2 regions of the Mesorhizobium sp. C268A genome follow, and region 2 is predicted to be linked to the other one. Evidence: predicted binding sites of a transcription regulator. Region 2 holds the regulator's gene; the other holds the start of a gene.
What was found. Region 2 encodes PhoB, which activates phosphate uptake and scavenging genes when phosphate is short. Its sites were predicted from a motif close to TGTCATNNANCTGTCAT; they were not measured.
Positions count from the first base shown of each region.

Region 1: the regulator PhoB is predicted to act here: its motif matches at 1,062-1,078, upstream of NKL06_RS30445 (esterase-like activity of phytase family protein).

Region 1 covers NZ_JAMYVX010000003.1:733,960-737,743, forward strand. The annotation lists gene NKL06_RS30440 (LacI family DNA-binding transcriptional regulator) at 1-1,013, shown strand, start outside; gene NKL06_RS30445 (esterase-like activity of phytase family protein) at 1,175-2,650, shown strand; gene NKL06_RS30450 (L,D-transpeptidase) at 2,728-3,516, opposite strand; gene NKL06_RS30455 (MATE family efflux transporter) at 3,715-3,784, shown strand, end outside.
Region 2 covers NZ_JAMYVX010000001.1:4,049,434-4,053,217, reverse strand. The annotation lists gene NKL06_RS19775 (ROK family protein) at 239-1,474, shown strand; gene phoB (phosphate regulon transcriptional regulator PhoB) at 1,505-2,194, opposite strand; gene phoU (phosphate signaling complex protein PhoU) at 2,211-2,915, opposite strand; gene pstB (phosphate ABC transporter ATP-binding protein PstB) at 2,957-3,781, opposite strand.

The DNA of each region.
Region 1 (3,784 bases), on a different contig from region 2:
TCCATGACCTCGCGCGTCACCTGAACATTTCGATCGGCACCGTGTCGCGGGCGTTGAACGGCCGCGCCGACGTCAATGCCGACACCCGCCAGCGCGTGCTCGCCGCCGCCAAGCAATTGAACTATTCGCCCAACCAGTCCGGCCGCAGCCTGCGGCAAGGCACCACCCATTCGATCGCCTTCATGCTGCAGCCGCATCCGGGCGACCAGCAATATGGCGAACCGTTCTTCATCCCGTTCCTGATCGGTCTGCAAGGCCGGCTTGCCGAGTATGGCCTGGATTTGATGGTCGTCATGGGTGAGCCCGGTCAATATCAGCAGGACAGGCTGCGCCGCGTGGTTGAGACGCGCCGGGCCGACGCGGTCGTGTTGGCCAACACACGGCGGGAAGACGATCGGATCGACTATCTCAGCAAGGCCGGCTTTCCCTTCGCCACGCTTGGCCGAAGTCAATCCGGCGACGACACCTATCCTTCGCTCGATATCGATTTCGAGAGGGCGGGTGATGAAGCCGTCGACCGGCTGGTCGCGCGCGGCCACCGCCGCATTGCCGCCATCCGCCCTTCGCTTGATCTCAACTTCGGCTACCTGTTCCTCGACGGCTACCGCAAGGCGCTGAAGCGGCATGGTATCGAAGTCGACCCCGGCCTGATCGCCGACGGCTTCATCAACGAGGCCGGAGGCTACCAGGTGACGCCGCGCGTGATGCTCTCCAAGGACCGGCCCACAGCCATCATCTTCAACAATGACGCAATGGCGCTCGGCGGCTGCAAAGCACTGGCCGAGATGGGCATCAGGCCCGGCCACGACATCGCGGTGATCGTCATCGTCGACACGCCGCTCTGCCGTTATTTCTCGCCGGCGCTGACCGCCTTCCGTCCGTCGCTGGAGCCGATGGGCCGGCGGCTGGCCGAAATGTTGCTGGCCTCGCTTCCCGCCTTTGCCGGCCCGGAAGGTCCGCGCATCATCCGCGAAGTCTGGCCGCTGGAGCTGATCGCGCGCGACAGCGATTGATAGTGCGTCTCTCCCTTTTCCCACAAGGGAGAAGGGAGAGGCCCGCTCTGTCACGCAAGTATCATGTTCGCGTCCTAGACCGCTTTGCGAGAGGGCGACATCGTCGATGCGATGCGGTGGCCCCTTTGCGCCGCTCAAGGCTTGTCACAAAGAGGATCTCCATGAAAATCTCGCACCGAACCGTGTCGCTCGGCGCCGCATTGGCGCTGTTTACCGCCCTGACCCCTGCCCTTGCCGACAGCACAGCCACCGTTGGTGGCTTCGTCAACAAGGGCCTGGTCGGCGTCGGCCGCATCCCGGCCGATCAGAAGGACAAGTTCGGCGAGACCTTCGGCTCCGGCTCCGGCATGTCGATCGACGCCGCAAGCTGGACCCGTGGCGCGGACGGCTACAAGGGCTCGCTCTGGTTGCTGCCGGACCGTGGCTACAATGTCGTCGGCACCACCGATTACCGGCCGCGCCTCAACACTATTCGCATCGAGTTCACGCCGGTAGCACTAGGCGCCACGCCCACCTCCGGCCAGGAACAGACAGGCGTCAAGGCGACGCTTGCCGATTCCCTGCTCCTCACCGACGACAAGGGCGCTGACGCCACCGGCCTCGATCCGCTCAACGGCGTGCGCGCGGCCAATGGCGACCTGCCGATCCTGCCCGAGGCCAATGGCAAGCTGGCGCTCGACAATGAGGCGATCGCGCGGCTGCCCGACGGCACCATGTTCATCTCTGACGAATACGGCCCCAACATCTACCGCTTCTCGGCCGACGGCCATCTGTTGTCGGCAACGCAGCCGCCGGCCGCTTTGGTGCCGATGCGCAAGGGCGCGCCGAACTTCGCCTCCGACAATCCAGGCCCCGGTGCAGCCGAACCCGATCCGAAGGATCCCGAAACCGGCCGCCAGAACAACCAGGGTCTCGAAGGCATGGCGCTGACGCCGGACGGCAAGTCGCTGATCGCCGTGCTGCAATCGGCGCCCCGCCAGGATGGCGGCGATTCGCCCGCGACGCGCCAAAACACCCGCGCGCTGGTCTATGACGCCTCCGACCCGGCCCATCTCAAGCTGGTGCATGAATATGCCGTGCCGCTGCCGGTGTTCAAGGACGCCAAGGACAAGACCAAGGTCGCCGCGCAGAGCGAGATCGCGGCGCTGTCCGACAAGACCTTCCTGATGCTGGCGCGCGACAGCGGAAACGGCCAGGGGGTGAAGGGCGATACTTCGCTGCTGCGCCAGATTTTCGTCGTCGACGTCTCTGGCGCCACCGACATTGCCGGCGGCGCCTTCGATGCCGCCGACAAGCCGCTGGCGCCCAAGGGCGTGCTCGACCCCTCGGTGACCCCGGCCAAGCTGACGCCGTTCATCGACATCAACGACAACAAGGAACTCGGCCGTTTCGGCCTGCATGACGGCAAGCCCAACGACAAGAACAATCTGTCGGAGAAGTGGGAAGCAATGTCGGTGGTCAGCGTGCTCGATCCGGCGCTGCCCGACGACTATTTCCTGTTCGTCGGCAACGATAACGACTTTCTCACCCAGGACGGTTTTCAGGTCGGCGCGCCCTACAAGGCCGAAGACGGCGCCGATGTCGACACCATGTTCCTGGTCTATCAGGTCACGCTTCCGGGCCTCGCCAAGAAGTAGTCGTATACAAAAAAGCGGACGCGCCCGGCGCGTCCACCTCTACCGTTTGTCGGCAATCAGCGATGCCGTGACGGCACCTATTTCAAAATCTCCGCATCCCTTGGCACGCCGGCATCGATCGGCTCGGCGGTCCGGCTCGACACAGCCATGATCTTGCCCGCGGCCGACAGGTTCGGGCGCACATAGACCTGGGCTACGCCGTTGACCCGGCTGTAGAGGTCGATGATGTCCTGGTTCATGAAGCGCACGCAGCCTGACGACGCGTTCTTGCCGATGGAATCCCATTCCGGCGTGCCGTGCAGCCGGTACATCGTGTCCTTGCCGTCGCGGAACAGATAGAGCGCGCGCGCACCGAGCGGGCTCTGCGGTCCGGGCGGCATGCCGTCCTTGTATTTCGCCAGTTCCGGCCGGCGCTGGATCATTTCGGGCGGCGGCGTCCACACCGGCCATTTCTTGCGCGCCTGGATCACGGCGCTGCCGGTCCAGCCAAACCCGGCCTTGCCGAGGCTGACGCCATAGCGCATTGCCTTGCCGCCGTCGCGCACCAGATAGAGAAAATGCTCGGATGTATCGACGACGATCGTGCCGGGTTTTTCGCCGGTCGGATCGTCCACGATCTGGCGCACGAATTTCGGATCGAGCTTGGCGACGGGGATTGCCGGCAATGAAAAGCCCTCATCGACGCGCGCCGAATACATGGTGGCGGCATCGCCCAGAGCCGGTTCGGGCGCCGGAGCGGGCGTTGGCGGCACCACGACGTCGGTCGTGGTGCAGGCTGAAAGCGCCATGGAAGCGGCACCCAAAGCGGATATTCCAAGAAACGCGCGCCGGTTCAGGCGCTCGGAAAAAAGCGGATTGTCGGACATGATCCCCCCAGCCTATTCATCATATCCAACAGGATATGCGACCCCACGCGGCGACGACCCATATCCCATTCCGAATGTTTTGAGAACTGATTAGCTTGAAGCCGCCAGGTGGCATGTTCCAATGCCGCATCGACCTTGTCCGTTAAATCGGCGATCATTGCCGGGCGGACTTTGAGATGAACCTTCGCCGAACAGCCCATGGACGAAAAAATACCACCGCGCCGGCGCACCGGCGACCTGACCAGCGGCCCGATTCCGCGCACGCTGC
Region 2 (3,784 bases):
CGACAAAACTGGCCCGAGGGCCGGCACACAGAGGCCCTATTTTTTCGAGCCTCGAAAAAATACTGGTTCAATGATAAGGCGCTGTCAACATCGATGCTGATGGATTCTGATGGCCTTGCCGATTTTTTTCGAGGTCCGCAATAAACAATGACAGGGCTGCCGGCGTCTGCCAATATTTGGCTGGTGCCGTCGAACGCCTTCACTATCATGAGGCGCGAGGAGGCCGGGAGGAAAACAAATGTCGGTTGGGATCCGCCACGACGATCTGCGCCGTCGCAACCGTGCGATGGTGATTTCGGCCGTGCGCCGGGCCGGCCAGCCGTCGCGGACCGAGATTGCGGCGACCACCGGCCTCAGCCATTCGACGATATCGGCAATCTCGTCTGATCTAATTCAAGAAGGCATCCTGATTGAAGGCAAGCCTGGCGAGACCGGCTCGCTGAAACGCGGCCGGCCGCAGGTCGGCCTTGGCCTCAACCCGGAAGCGGCGGCGGTCATGACCGTGGTGCTGTCGCTGAACTTCCTCTCCGTCACCGTCATCGACTATGCCGGCCAGGTGGTCGCGGAAGAACAGCGCCGGCTCGACACGCTGACCATGCCGCGCGACGAGCTGATCGGCGAATGCGTAGCAATCGTCGGGCGGCGTCTCGCGGACCCGGACCTCGATGTCCAGAGCATCGCCCGCATTGCCATGGGCATCCAGGGCATCACCGATTCGCAGGCGCGGGCCATGCTGTGGTCGCCAATCACGCCACTGACCGACATTGCCTTCGCCGACATGTTGGAAGCGGAATTCGGCATTCCTGCCACCATGGAGAACGACTGCAATATGATGGCGGTGGCCCTGCAATGGCGCCAGCCCGAGCGCTACCGCGACAATTTCATCGCGATCCTCTTGTCGCACGGCATCGGCATGGGGCTGGTGCTGAAAGGCGAACTGTTCACCGGCACCCATTCCTCGGGCGGCGAGTTCGGCCACATGATCCACCGTCCGGGCGGCGCGCTCTGCCGCTGCGGGCGGCGCGGCTGCGTGGAAGCCTATGCCGGAAACTACGCCATCTGGCGCAGCGCCAAAATGATGGGCGAGGATGCCGAGCCGGTCGATATCGGCGACGCTGATATGCGGGCGCTGGCCGCTCGTGCGCGAGAGACGGACGGACCGGAGCGCGAAGCCTATCGCAGGGCCGGTGAGGCGCTCGGCTTCGGCCTCGGCAGCCTGTTTGCGCTGATCGACCCGGCCCCCGTCGCCATGGTCGGCGTCAGCGCCGCCGCGTTCGACCTGATCGAACCGGCATTGCGCGAAGCGATCGCCCAGACCGCCGGCGGCCAGCACTCGAAGTCGATCTCCTTCGACACCGAGCCCAACGAGCTGCCGCTGATCCGCGAAGGCTGTGCCACGCGCGCGCTCGGCTTCGTCGACCAGGAGATTTTTGCGCCGGGTATTCAGCCCAAATCCGGCAAGCATGTCGCGTGAATGGCCGGCAACGGCGCGACGCGCAGGATCCTAGTCTTCCCTGATCGCGTAGCCGGCGCCGCGAATGGTACGGATGACATCCGGCATGCGGCCGTTGTTGACGGCCTTGCGCAGCCGCCCGACATGCACGTCGACGGTTCGCTCGTCTATATAGATCGTCTCGCCCCAGACATTGTCGAGCAGTTGGCTGCGCGAGAACACGCGGCCGGGATGGCGCATCATGAATTCGAGCAGCCGGAACTCGGTCGGTCCGAGCCTGATCTCGCTCTTCTTGCGGTAGACACGGTGCGACTCGCGGTCGAGCACGATGTCGCCGACCTTGAGCACGCTGGACAGCACTTCCGGCTTGGCCCGGCGCAGCAGCGCCTTCACGCGCGCCATGAACTCCGGCGTCGAGAATGGCTTGACCAGATAGTCGTCGGCGCCGGTGGACAGGCCGCGCACGCGATCGCTTTCCTCACCGCGCGCGGTCAGCATGATGATCGGCAGCCGCTCGGTTTCGGGCCGCACTCTAAGCCGCCGGCAGAGCTCGATGCCGGAAACAGCGGGCACCATCCAGTCGAGCACCAGGAGATCGGGCACGTTTTCCTGCAGGCGGATCTCGGCCTCGTCGCCGCGTGTCACCACCTCGACTTGATAGCCTTCGGATTCGAGGTTGTAGCGGAGGAGCACGCCTAGCGGCTCCTCGTCCTCCACGACCATGATGCGTGGCGCGATCATAGGCAGTTCACCCTCATCAGGCCGGCGTGGCCATCGCCGTCTCGTCCTGCTTCGGACGATTGGCGGGCAATTGCTGGCCGGTCAGCACATAATACGCATTTTCGGCGATGTTGGTGACATGATCGCCGATGCGCTCAAGATTCTTGGCGCAGAACAAGAGATGCGTGCAGGCGGTGATGTTGCGAGGGTCTTCCATCATGTAGGTCAAGAGCTCACGAAACACGGACGTGTATTTGACGTCGATGCGCTCGTCGTCATTCCTGAGTTTTGCAAGCGCTGCCGCATCGGTGGCGGCATATTCCTCGACGACGCCTTGCACCTGGATCAGCACCAGTTGCGCCATGGCATCGATGGAGTGCGAGAGGTCGCGCGGCGTGACGCTCAAGCCCACGGTGCCGACGCGTTTGGCGATGTTCTTGGCGAGATCGCCGATGCGCTCGAGGTCGCCGGCCATGCGGATCGAGCCGACCACGGCGCGCAGATCGTTGGCCATCGGCTGGCGCTTGGCGATCAGCGTGATGGCGCGGTCGTCCAGTTCGCGCTGGCGCGCATCCATGATGGCGTCGTCGGAAACGACACGCTGTGCCAGCGCATTGTCCGAATTGAGCAGCGCCCTGGTCGAGCCGCTGACCATCGAGCCGGCCAGATCGCCCATGTCGCGGATCAGCTTGCTGATCTGCCCGAGCTCTTCATCGAAGGAGGCGACGGTATGTTCACCCATGATCTTGGTCCTCGTGCCTGAAAATTCACCCGCCGGACGGCTCAGCCGAAGCGGCCGGTAATGTAGTCTTGGGTGCGCTTGTCGTCGGGGTTGGTGAACATCTTGTCGGTGGCGCCCTCCTCGACGAGATAGCCGAGATGGAACATCGCTGTACGCTGCGACACGCGCGCCGCCTGCTGCATCGAGTGGGTGACGATGACGATCGTGTAGTTCTGGCGCAGTTCGTCGATCAGCTCCTCGACACGGGCGGTGGCGATCGGATCGAGCGCCGAGCAGGGCTCGTCCATCAGGATCACCTCCGGCGACACGGCGATGGCGCGCGCGATGCACAGGCGCTGCTGCTGGCCGCCGGACAGGCCGGTGCCGGGCTCCTGCAGGCGGTCCTTGACCTCGTTCCAGATCGCAGCCTTCTTAAGGCTCTGCTCGACGATCTGGTCCATGTCGGACTTGCGCTTGGCCAGCCCATGGATGCGCGGGCCGTAGGCGACGTTCTCGTAGATCGACTTCGGGAACGGGTTGGGTTTCTGGAACACCATGCCGACGCGGGCGCGCAGTTCGACGACATCGATGTTCTTGTCGTAGATGTCGTCTTCATCGAGCGTGATCTTGCCGGTCACCCGCGCCGAATCGATGGTGTCGTTCATGCGGTTGAGGCAGCGCAGGAAGGTCGACTTGCCGCAGCCGGACGGGCCGATCAGCGCCGTCACCTGGTTCTGTCGGACGTCGAGATTGACGTCGAACAACGCCTGCTTCTCGCCGTAGAAGACGCCGACCTTGTCGCCGCGCATCTTGATGACTTCGTTCGACTTGGCGTTCATTTTGTCGCCCACTGCATTCTCAAGGGACTGTTCGGTCATGATGTTCATACC